DNA from 2 places in the Aminobacter sp. J44 genome. Region 1 is predicted to be linked to the other one. Evidence: riboswitches for the same ligand, from Rfam matches in the RefSeq annotation. Region 1 holds a riboswitch; the other holds the start of a gene.
What was found. Region 1 has a riboswitch for cobalamin ahead of L610_RS03040 (TonB-dependent siderophore receptor). Riboswitches for the same ligand answer to the same signal wherever they lie in the genome.
Positions count from the first base shown of each region.

Region 2: it holds a riboswitch for cobalamin, as region 1 does, so the genes downstream of both, L610_RS18515 (aromatic ring-hydroxylating dioxygenase subunit alpha) here and L610_RS03040 (TonB-dependent siderophore receptor) in region 1, are expected to answer to the same signal.

Region 1 is NZ_VLJG01000005.1:82,828-89,029, reverse strand. Features, by position in the region: gene L610_RS03055 (ABC transporter ATP-binding protein) at 1-160, opposite strand, end outside; gene L610_RS03050 (iron ABC transporter permease) at 157-1,158, opposite strand; gene L610_RS03045 (ABC transporter substrate-binding protein) at 1,155-2,036, opposite strand; gene L610_RS03040 (TonB-dependent siderophore receptor) at 2,036-3,886, opposite strand; cobalamin riboswitch at 4,058-4,260, opposite strand; gene L610_RS03035 (M17 family metallopeptidase) at 4,295-5,674, opposite strand; gene L610_RS20405 (hypothetical protein) at 5,717-5,902, opposite strand; gene L610_RS03030 (tetratricopeptide repeat protein) at 5,937-6,202, shown strand, end outside.
Region 2 is NZ_VLJG01000070.1:670-6,871, reverse strand. Features, by position in the region: gene L610_RS18525 (ribonucleoside-diphosphate reductase subunit alpha) at 1-2,440, shown strand, start outside; gene L610_RS18520 (ribonucleotide-diphosphate reductase subunit beta) at 2,467-3,582, shown strand; cobalamin riboswitch at 3,737-3,951, shown strand; gene L610_RS18515 (aromatic ring-hydroxylating dioxygenase subunit alpha) at 4,068-5,315, shown strand; gene L610_RS18510 (hybrid-cluster NAD(P)-dependent oxidoreductase) at 5,330-6,202, shown strand, end outside.

The sequences.
Region 1 (6,202 bases):
GCGTCAGGCCAAGGATCGCGCGCAGCAGCGTCGTCTTGCCGGCGCCGTTCGGGCCGATCAGGCCGACAAACTCGCCCTCGCTGACGGTGAAGGAGACGCCGTGCAGCACCTCGCGGCGGCCGAGATCGGCATGGAGATCGGAGACGGCAAGCAGCGTCACAGCATCGTCCTCCGCGAGCGCCAGATCAGCCACAGGAAGAACGGCGCGCCGACCATGGCGGTGAGGACACCGAGTTTCAGGTCGCGCTCGGGCGCGATCAGCCGCACGAGAATGTCGGCGGCAAGCAGCATCGCCGCGCCACCCAGAGCGCTGGCCGGCAGCAGGCGCGACGGCATGCTGCCGACGAGCGGGCGCAAGATGTGCGGCACGACCAGCCCGACGAAGCCGATTGCCCCCGCAACGGCCGTCGCCGCGCCGACCGAGGCGGCAGTGCCTCCGACGGCAAGAAGCTGCGTGCGGCGCAGGTCGAAACCAAGGCTGGCGGCGGCGCTCGCGCCGAGCGTTAACGCATCGAGCGCGCGGGCGGTCAGCGCCAGCATCACCCAGCCTGCCACCATGAACGGAGCAGCGAGCGACACATGGATCATGGAGCGGTCGGTGAGCGAGCCCAGCATCCAGAAGACGATTTCCATCGCCGCGAACGGATTGGGAGAAAGGTTCAGCGCGAGCGACGTCATGGCCCCGGCGAAGGCCGACAACGCGATGCCCGCAAGAATGATCGAGAGCGTTCCGCCCGAGCCGCCGGCCATCGCCCGCACCACCAGCACGGCAACGCCCGCGCCTGCGAGTGCCGCTAGCGGCAAGGCGAGCGGAAAGACGAGCGAGACGCCGGTATAGATCGTCAGCACCGCGCCAAGAGACGCGGTGGCACTGATGCCGAGCAGACCGGGTTCAGCCAGCGGATTGCGCAGGTAGCCCTGCAGCACGGCGCCGGAGAGGCCGAGCGTCGCGCCGACCATCAGGCCGAGGATCGCGCGCGGCAGGCGGATCTCGCGCATGATCAGCGTGATCTCATAGGCATCGCCGGAAAAGAGCGCGCGCATGGAATCGGCAAAGCCGATTGCCGCCGGTCCCGTGGCCAGCGAGATCAGGAACAGGAGCGCGACCGCGAACCCGAGCGCGGCGAGCACCAGCCGGTATCTCGATGTGTCGGTCAACGCGCGGCTCCGGTCGCCTCGGCGGCGGTGCGTAGGATGCGTACAGCCTCGAGCGAAAACGGCGCGCCGCACACCCAGTACTTGTCGGGTACCGAGACCTCCTTGCCGCCCGCCACGTAGGCACGGAAAGCGGGATGAATGAAATTATCCTGCGCCATCGCCGGACGCTGGTAGTTTTCGCTGCCGGTGACGATCAGGTTCGGCTTCGCGGCAAGTAACGTTTCGAGCGGAACCCGCGCCCCGCCCTGGATTCCTTCGCGCGCGGCAATGTTGGTGAGGCCAGCAACGTTCATGACCTCGTCGGTAAACGTTCCCGCGCCCGTGGCATAGCTGTTCGATGACCAGCCAAGGGCGGTGACACCGCTGCTGCTGGTCGCGAGTTCCTGCAACCCGCTGTCGAGTTCGGCGACGACTTCCGCCGCGCGCCCTTCGCGGCCAAGCAACTTGCCGACGCGTGCGATCTGCTCGCGCACGTCGGCAAAGGTGTTGACCGGGTCGAACAGCTCGACGCGGATGCCGAGGTTCTGGAGAAGGTTCACCGTCGCGGTCGCGGTATAGGTGCCGGCCAGCACCAGGTCAGGCTTCATCAGGAAGATTTCTTCGGCGAGGCCGTGATTAACGGGAAAGGCTTTCGCCTCATCCACCATCGCCGAGGTTTGCGTATCGGTGGCAAGGTGCGTCACCGAACGCAGCTGTCCATCCGCCGCGACCAGCATCGCCATCTGGTCAGTGCAGACGTTCATCGAGACGACGCGGGCAGGTGCTGCCGATGCAGCTCCTGCCGCGCATACCAGTGCAAGCAGGATCGCAGGCAGCACGGCGAGCGCGGGCCCGGAGGGCCACGCCAGCCAGATACCAATGCGATCCCTTACACGCATCAGAACTTCGCCTTCATGCCAACGAACGCGGAGGCGCCCGGCGTATTGTAGCCCAACACGGTCTGGTACTTCTCGTTCAGCAGGTTCTCGCCACGAAGGTAGAACTGCATGTTGTCGTTCAGCTGATAGGCGACCCTGGCGTTGAGCAGGACGTAGTCGTCGAGCGCCACATCTGTCGATGGCCAGGTCGAGAAGTCGGTGTCCAGCGTGTCGACGGCATATTTCAGGTCGGCGCTCACCGTCCACTTTTCAGCCGGACGCACCGTCGCAGTCAGCACGGTCGCATGGCGCGGGACGCGAATGGCGCGGATCCCTGCATCGTCCGCCGCGCTGGTGTAGGTGTAGGAGGCGCCAAGATCAAACCAGTCGGTCACCGCGTATTTCAGCGAGGCTTCGATGCCGCGCGAATGGGTGTTGCCGGGGATCTGCACGTAGGTCGTGCCAAATCCGATGCGGTCCTCGACCTTCACCGAGAAGTAGGTGATGTCGGCCGTCAGGCGGCCATCGAGAAAAGTCTGCTCGACGCCGACATCGTAGCTGAAGCTGGTTTCCGGCTGCAGATCCGTGTTGCCGTAGGTGGGCGCGTATAGCTCATAGAGGCTGGGCGCCCGAAAGCCAGTGCCGACCGAGGCGTGGAGGCGCGTTCCGGAATTCGGGAAGAGATAGGACGCCGTGCCACGATAGGTGGTGTGGCCGCCAAATTCAGAGTGCTCATCATGGCGAAGCCCGGCAGTCAGCACGAAATCATCAACCGGCTCGAAAATCCCTTGCGCCCAGACACCCGTGAGATGGTGGCTGTCGCTGATTGCGGTCCAGGTGGTCGCGACATCGGCCTTCTGACGCTCGTGGTCGGCGCCGTATTGCAGGGTGATGCGATCGGTCAGTTCGAACGAACCGAGATAGTCGAACTTCAGCCGGTCGCCGACGAAGGTGTCGTTGGCCGGCGAAATCTCGCGATCCATGCGCGATGCCTGCACCGAGAAGGTGTTCTTGGCACGGCCGTCGAGAAGATCGAGGTTGAACCCTGCGCGTCCGCCCAGGAACGTGGTGAAGTTCTCGTCGCCTGAGCTGTCAAAGCCGTTGAGGTCATACTCGGCCCTGGTGTCGATGTAGAGCGCCGAGCCAAAGACGGAAAAGGCTTCGCTGAAGCGGTGCTCAACGTTCAGGTCGGCGGTGACGTTCTGGTATCCGTCCTTTTCCGTGCCGCCGGCAGCGGCGGAGAAGCCATCGGCCCGGAAGCCTGAAATATTGCCGACGATGCGGGAGGCATCATCAGACGCGCTGATGCCATAGCGGCCGCGCACCGTGCCGTAGGAGCCGCCTTCGATCTCAACGGTGTGATGAACGCCCGGACCTTCGTCGGCAAAGCTCGACAGATCGACGAGACCGGCAATGGCGTTGGAGCCATGGAGCGTGCTCTGGGAGCCCTTCAGAACCTCGATGTTCGAGATGCCGGCAGACAGCAGGTGCTCGAAATGGGTCTGAACCTGCGTGTTCGAGACGTCCGAGACGTCGATGCCGTTGTAGAGCGTCTTGATGTAGCGCACGGGCAGGCCGCGCATGTAGACGCCCGTGGTCTGGCCAATCGGGCCTGCCGGGCTCACAGACATGCCGGGCACGAACGACAGATAATCCGCTACGGCCTGAACCGTCTTCTTATCGATGTCCTCGCTAGTCAGCAGCTCGACCTTGGAGCCAACCTTCTGCGCCTCGGTGGGCGTGCGATTGGCGGTAGTAACCGTGATCGTATCGAGAACGGTCACGTCGTCGGAAGAAGCATCATCCTGGGCGAAAGAGGGTCCGGACAGGATAAGCGTAAGTGCGCTCGCAGCGAGCAGCGGCGATTTCATTGCAGTCCCCACATCTGTCCGATCGGCAATGCCGACCGGCGGTTACACTGAGGCTGCAAACCGAATTCGCGGCGCCCATGCGCCAAAGGTCATCTCGCCGCTTCCGGCATGCAGCACATTCTTCGAATGTCACCGCGACGGACGACCGCGCCCCGATGCACCCCGCATCGAGACATGGGTGACTGGAACGGCAGGTCTCCTGGCTTCCGTGTCTTCGCCTCTCTTCCGCCTTCCCGGCCTGACCGCCAGTGGCATGTGGAAGTTGGCTCAACGGTTACAGTTGCGGGGGCAGCCACGGATTTGACCGATAGTCAGTCGCACCGTGTTCCCATTTTCACCCGCCTCGCGGCGGGACCAGTTCCAAGCGGATGGATAGCCGGAGTCCGGCGCTGCGTCAACGAGACGGGGTCAGCGGACCCCGTACCTGTTGACGAGCACGTCGAGAATGGCGCGGATCGCCTGCGCCTCGCCGCCGATCGGGCAGTGCGGGCGCTCGACCGGCGACCAGCCGAACACGTCGAAATGCGCCCATCTCCTGGCGTTTTCGACAAAGCGGCGCAGGAACAGTGCCGCCGTCACCGCGCCGGCCATGCCGTCGGTGGTGACGTTGTTGATGTCCGCGACCTTGGAGTTGAGCTTGCTGTCGTAGTTCGACCACAGCGGCAGGCGCCAGAGCGGATCGGCGGTCTTCTCGGCGGCGTGGGCGAGGTTTTCCGCAAGCGTATCGTCGTCGGTGAAGAAGGGCGGCAGGTCCGGGCCAAGCGCCACACGCGCCGCACCGGTCAGCGTTGCCATGTCGATCAGCACCTCGGGCGACTCTTCGTCTGCCAGCGCCAGCGCGTCAGCGAGAATCAGCCGGCCCTCGGCATCGGTGTTGCCGATCTCGACGGTCAGGCCCTTGCGGCTCGGCAAGATGTCGCCGGGGCGGAAGGCGTTGGCGGAGATGGAATTCTCGACCGCCGGTATCAGAACGCGCAGGCGGATGTTTGCCTTGGCCGCCATCAGCATCGAGGCAAGGCCGAGGACGTTGGCCGCGCCGCCCATGTCCTTCTTCATCAGCAGCATGCTCGACGGCGGCTTGATGTCGAGGCCGCCGGTGTCGAAGCAAACGCCCTTGCCGACGAGCGTGACCTTCGGTGCGTCTTCCGCACCCCACGAGAAGTCGATCAGGCGCGGGGCCTGCGCCGAGGCGCGGCCAACGGCGTGGATCATCGGAAAATTCTGCTCGATGAGCGCGTCGCCTGAAATGACGGAGACTTTTGCCCCATGCGCGTCTGCCAGCGAGCGCGCGGCCGCCTCGAGTTCCTTGGGGCCGAAATCGTTGGTCGGCGTGTTGATGAGGTCGCGGACGAGGAAGACCGCCTCGGCCTGCTGGCGCACCCTTGCTGCATCCGCGCCTTCCGGCACCACGAACTCGACGTCGCGGCCCTCATGCTTGCGGTAGCGTGTGTAGACGTAGCTGCCGAGAAGAAGGCCGAGCGCGGCAAGGTCGGGATCTTCCGGCGTGCTGGCAAAGTGCCATTCGCCGGCGGGCAGCTTCTTCGCGAGCGAGCCGGTGGCAAGCGGCGAGAAGCCGCCGCGCTTGTCGGCCACGCCAAACAGCGCGCCCGCGATCGCCCCATCGCTGCCCGGCAGGAGCAGAAGCTGGCCGGCCGCGCCGCTAAAATGGTTCGCTCCCGCCCATGCACGCGCGCCGGCGTCCAGCTCCAGCCTGGAGAAGCTTTCCTTGGTGACGAGATGAACCGGGCGGGAGCCGGGCGTTGCCTTGTCTTTCAGTGTCAGCGGCATGGCCGGAAAGATCCTTTTTAACGATCCGTTAGCGTTAACAGATTATTGCTGACCCTCGATCGTGACCGGAAAAGGGTCACTGTCGGGCAGGGGAGATTCAGTGCCGATGTTCACCAACCTCGCCGCGAAGGCAACGGGGAAACGCAGCTCCGCAGTGCTGAGTGCACTCATCATCGCCGTTTCCCTTTCGGGATGTGCATCCACCGACAAGATGACCACCGGCTCCATTTCTCGCGGTTCCTCGCCCGAGGTGGTGGAATCGATGTCAGCCCAACAGCTGGCCTCGGCAGTCGAGTCGCTCGGCAATGCGTACGCGAAGAACCCAAAGGACAGCACCGCCGCGATGCGCTACGCCTCGGTGCTGCAGATGAGCGGCCGCACCGACCAGTCGCTCGCGGTGATGCGCAAGCTTGCCATCGACTATCCGTCCGACCGCAAGGTGCTCGCCGCCTATGGCAAGGCGCTCGCCGCAGCGGGCGAGCTGGAGCCCGCGCTCGATGCGGTGCGCCGCGCCCAGACGCCGGAATA
Region 2 (6,202 bases), on a different contig from region 1:
GACTGCCGGAGATGGCACCCTGCATCCGCTGGACGTAGCGCGCCTTGCACGGATCATCGCGGAATCCTGCGAAGGGCTGGAAGCGGTGTCACCTGACCCGATCCTCGCGGAAGCGAGGCGAAACCTCTATGACGGCATCACCCAGGACGAGCTGTCGCTTGCGCCGATCATGGCGGCGCGCACACTCATCGAGCAGGAGCCGAATTACGCCTACGTTGCCGCACGTCTCCTTCTCGACCGGCTTCGGCGCGAAGCGCTGACCTTCATCGGTGGGCGCCCGGAACAGGCGACCCAGGCGCAAATGACGACGCGCTATGCCAGCTACTTCCCCGACTTCATCAGGACGGGTGTAGAGGCGGGCCTCATCGACCCCGAACTTGCGTGCTTCGATCTCGAACGCATCGGGGCAGCGCTGAAGCCGGAGCGCGACCTGAACTTCCAGTATCTCGGCCTGCAGACGCTCTACGACCGCTACTTCCTGCATGTCGAGGGGAAGCGTTTCGAGCTGCCCCAGGCCTTTTTCATGCGCGTGGCTATGGGCCTTGCGCTGCGTGAGGCCGACCGGGAGGCGCGGGCGATCGAGTTCTATGACCTCCTGTCCTCGTTCGACTTCATGGCGTCGACGCCGACCCTCTTCAATTCGGGCACCACACGGCCGCAGCTCTCCTCCTGCTTCCTGACAACGATCGGCGACGACCTCGAGGCGATCTTCAAGGGCATCAAGGACAATGCGCTTCTCGCCAAATATTCTGGCGGGCTCGGCAACGACTGGACGCCGGTCCGCGGCCTTGGCGCGCATATCAGGGGCACCAACGGCCTCAGCCAGGGCGTCGTACCCTTTTTGAAGGTCGCGAACGATACCGCCATCGCTGTCAACCAGGGCGGCAAGCGCAAGGGCGCGGTATGCGCCTACCTCGAGACGTGGCACATCGACATCGAAGAGTTCCTCGACCTGCGCAAGAACACCGGCGACGACCGCAGGCGAACCCATGACATGAACACGGCCAACTGGATACCGGATCTGTTCATGGAACGTATCCAGATGGACAGTGACTGGACCCTGTTTTCCCCGGACGAGACGCCAGAGCTGCATGATCTCTACGGTGAAGCGTTCCGGAAAGCCTATGTCGCCTATGAGGAGAAGGCAGAACGCGGCGAGATTAGGGTTTTCCGCACCGTCCGCGCCGTCGAGCTGTGGCGCAGGATGCTGACCATGTTGTTCGAGACAGGTCACCCCTGGATCACGTTCAAGGATCCGTGCAACATCCGCTCGCCCCAAAGGCACGCGGGCGTCGTACATTCCTCGAACCTGTGCACCGAGATCACGTTAAACACCTCGAAGGACGAGGTCGCCGTGTGCAACCTCGGTTCCGTGAACCTTCTCAACCACCTCGACGAGAACGGCCTCGACCTTGATCGACTGTCGCGTACTGTCCACACCGCGATGCGCATGCTCGACAATGTGATCGACATCAACTTCTACACAATCCCGGAAGCGCGTGCGTCGAACCTGCGCCACCGCCCCGTCGGCCTCGGCCTGATGGGTTTCCAGGACGCGCTGCAGAAGCTGCGAATCCCCTATGCCAGCGATGCTGCCGTCGAATTTGCCGATTGGTCGATGGAAGCGATCAGCTATTGCACGATCTCGGCCTCGGTGGACCTTGCGGCCGAACGTGGCCGCTACGAGAGCTTCGAGGGCTCGCTCTGGTCCAAGGGCATCTTGCCGATCGACTCGATCCGGCTGCTGAAGGAAGAGCGGCCTACCCTCAGCATGGATGAAGCCCGCACCCTCGACTGGAACAGTCTTCGCGAGCGTGTAAAGACCGTCGGTATGCGCAACTCCAACACCATGGCAATTGCGCCGACCGCCACAATTTCGAATATCTGCGGCGTCTCACAGTCGATCGAACCCGCCTACCAGAACCTGTTCGTCAAATCGAACATGTCCGGCGACTTCACGGTCGTCAACGCACAGCTGGTGCACGACCTCAAGGCAAGGGGGCTATGGGACGAGGTCATGGTCTCGGACCTGAAATACTTTGACGGATCAGTTGGCGAGATCGGCCGGATCCCCGATGACCTCAAGGCGTTGTATGCCACCGCGTTCGAGATCGAACCGAAGTGGCTGATCGAAGCGGCATCGCGCCGCCAGAAATGGATAGATCAGGCGCAGTCGCTTAACCTCTACATCGCCAATCCAAGCGGCAGGAAGCTCGATGAGCTTTACCGGCTTGCCTGGAACAAGGGCCTGAAGACCACCTACTACCTGCGTTCCCGCTCGGCCACGCACGTTGAGAAATCGACCCTGAAGGGAACGGACGGCAAGCTCAACGCGGTGAGGCCGGCAACCCTCGTGCCTGCAACCGTGCCGGCGGGAGCGAACGGTGCATGGGGCAAGGCCTGTGCGATTGACGACCCCGAATGTGAAGCCTGCCAGTGAGCAGCAAGAACAAGGAGACAGGAAGCATGCTCGACTGGACTGAACCGAAATCAGACGTTGAACCCGCGCGGCCAGATAAATTCGCAGGCAATGCCACCGGCCTCGGCGAGATCGAACGGGGCGGCGCGCGCGTTTCGGTCGACGACAAGCGCATGATCAATGCACGGGCCGATGTGAACCAGCTCCTGCCGCTCAAGTACCGTTGGGCGTGGGAAAAGTACCTGGCCGCCTGCAACAACCACTGGATGCCGACCGAAGTATCCATGCAGGCCGACATCGCGCTGTGGAAGTCGCGAGACGGTCTCACCGAGGACGAGCGGCGCATGCTCAAGCGCAACCTCGGCTTCTTCGCCGCATCGGAGTCTCTGGTTGCCAACAACATCGTGCTCGCGATCTATCGCCACCTGACCAACCCCGAATGCCGCCAGTACCTTCTTCGGCAGGCGTTCGAGGAGGCGATCCACACTCACACCTTCCAGTATATCGTTGAAAGCCTTGGCCTCGACGAAGGTGAGCTGTTCAACATGTACCGGGAGGTGCCGTCGATCACGGACAAGGCCGCCTGGGCGCTGAGGCATACCCAAAATCTCGACGACCCGGACTTCCGGACGGGCACACCTGAGGCCGATCAGGCATTCCTGCGCGATCTCGTCGCCTTCTACGTCATCTTCGAGGGCATGTGGTTCTACACGGGCTTCGCACAGATCCTGTCGCTCGGGCGACGTAACAAGATGGTCGGCATCGCGGAACAGTACCAGTACATCCTTCGCGACGAGTCGATCCATCTGAACTTCGGCATCGACGTCATCAACCAGATCAAGATCGAGAACCCGCATCTGTGGACGCAAGCGTTCCAGGACGAAGTGCGCGGCATGATCACGGAAGCTGCTGAACTTGAAGCTGCCTACGGACGCGATACCATGCCCCGCGGCTTCCTTGGCCTCAACGCGGCGCTGTGCGAGCAGTACATGCACTTCATCGCCAACCGCCGCTGCGCACAGCTCGGGCTGCAACCTGCCTTCGCCGACGTCGAAAATCCGTTCCCGTGGATGTCAGAAGCGATGGACCTCAAGAAGGAAAAGAACTTCTTCGAGACGCGGGTGATCGAGTACCAGAGCGGCGGCGCGTTGAGTTGGGATTGAGACCTCAACATTGACCCGCCGAGCGTGTGAGACCGCGCTCGGCGGTTGCTATGGCAGCACCTGTGTATCGGCGCGCAGGCGTGTCGAGTTTGCAGCTGTCGCGTTTTCGCGTGGGCATGTCGTTTTCGCGCTCACCCCGAAAATGCCCGTGTGATCTGATCAGGTCGTTCAAGGTGCCTTCCGACGTCGTGTCGGCAGGATAATTGGGAAGCCGGTGTCCTCAAGAAGAGAAAGCCGGCGCTGCCCCCGCAACGGTAGCGAAGCGAAAAMCCCGACGTGAAGCCACTGGGCGAGAGCTTGGGAAGGTGTCGGAAAGGCCAATTGGCCAGCTTCGGAGCCCGGAAACCAGCCTCGAACATCTGAAACGACTGATCGCGGTGGGCGGTCAAGTGGCAGAGCGCTCAAGGCGACGTCGGCGACGCGCGCGTGACCAACTCCTCCACCCCAACCACCAGTTCAGTCCTTGTGCCAAGGCGAGGACGGACATGGATATTCACGACGAAATGCTGGCGCGCTTGCGGAACCGAAAGCCCGGTTTTAGCCTCGATCGGCCCTTTTATATCGATCCCGCATACTACCAGCTTGATCTGGAACACGTTTGGTACCGTGACTGGCTCTTCGTCGGTCACGACTGCGAAATTCCTGCCCCAGGAAACTACTTCACCGTCGAGGTTGGAGCCTACTCGGTCATCGTTGTGCGTGGTGATGATGGCCAGATCCGCGCTCTCCACAATTCCTGCCGCCATCGCGGCAGCCGGGTGTGCCTTGAGCACAAGGGGGCAGCCGCTAAGCTGGTCTGCCCGTATCACCAATGGACTTACGATCTCGACGGATCGCTCCTGTTCGCGCGTCAGATGGGCGATGACTTCGATACGTCTGCGTTCGGCCTCAAGTCGGTCGCCTGCGAGGCCGCCGGCGGTTACATCTTCATCTCTCTCGCGAAGGACCCAATGGATTTCGCGCCGTTCCGCGCAATGATGGAGCCGTTCTTCCTGCCGCACCGCCTCAGGGAGGCCAAGGTCGCCTTCGAATCCACGATCATTGAGAAGGGAAACTGGAAGCTGGTTTGGGAGAACAACCGCGAGTGTTACCACTGCGCGGCAAACCACCCAGAGCTCTGCAAGACCTTTCCAGAGGCCCCGACGGTAACGGGGGTGTCCGGCGCGCAAGACGATCCCGAAATCGTCGCTCACTGGGAAAAATGCGAAGCCATCGGATTGCCGAGTGCGTTCACTATTGACGAGAGCGGACAGTATCGCGTGACGCGCGTGCCTCTGCTAAGGGACGCCATCAGCTACACGATCTCGGGGCGGAAGGCCGTGCAGATGCGCCTGTCGGACAATGTCCACATGGATCGAATCGGCTCATTGCTGCTCTATCATTACCCGACGACCTGGAACCATATTCTCTCGGACCATGCGGTGACGTTCCGCGTGCTGCCGATTAGCGCGACAGAAACCGCTGTCACGACGAAATGGCTGGTGCACAAGGATGCGGTCGAAGGCATCGACTATCGCCTTGACGAGCTGATCCATGTCTGGACCGAGACCAACGATCAGGATCGCCGTATCGTCGAAGACAATGCGAGAGGCATCCAGTCGCCTGCCTACCAACCCGGCCCTTACTCCCAGATACATGAGGGCGGCGTCATCCAATTCATCAACTGGTACGCCGAGTTCATGGAAAAGCGCCTGTCTGGCAGCGGGCAGCCCTCTTTGCGATCCGTCGCCTGAATGGAGCACTGGACATGACCCTGATGCTGACAGGCACGGTTCCAGTCCCGCTTCCGCTGGACGAGATCAAACCGTGGAACGCCACCCGCCAGATGCTGGTCTGTACCAGCGTGGTTGATGAGGCGCCGGAGGTGAAGACGTTTACATTCGCAGTCGAGGACGGCGGATGGTTTCGATACATGCCTGGCCAGTTCATAACCGTCGAACTGCGTACCAAGGACGGAGATCTGCATCGGACTTACACGGTCTCTTCATCCCCGTCTCGGCCATACGCGATCTCGATCACGGTCAAGGCACAACCAACCTCAGTTGGCACACGCTGGATGTTCGAAAATGTTCGGCCCGGCTCGCGTATCCGCGCCTATGGGCCGAATGGGCATTTCAGCCTGATGCTCCATCCGGCAAAGAAGTACCTCTTCATCTCAGCTGGATCTGGCATCACGCCGATGATGTCCATGTTGCGCTGGCTATTCGACTGCGACCCTGGGGCTGACGTCACCTTCGTGAATTCGTCACGTCGGCCAGAGGACATTATCTTTCGCGACGAACTAGAGATGCTTGCGCGTCGGATGCCCAATCTGACGATCGGCTTCCTGCCCGAAATGCGTTCGGCGGTCTCGCCTTGGGGTGGCCTGATGGGCCGTGTCGACCGTCACAAGCTCGCGCTTCTCGCGCCGGATTTCATGCGGAGAGAAATCTTCTGCTGTGGCCCCGAGCCTTTCATGTCTGCGGTCAGCGGAATCGTCAGGTCGGAAGGTTTCGACATGGCGCATTTCCATCAGGAGAGCTTTGGCGCTTCCTCCTTTGCGCGACCAGCCCAGATGGAAGGTGAGGAGCGAAATTTTGAGTCGACGTCGTCCGCGCTGACCGTCACCTTCCTTGGTACA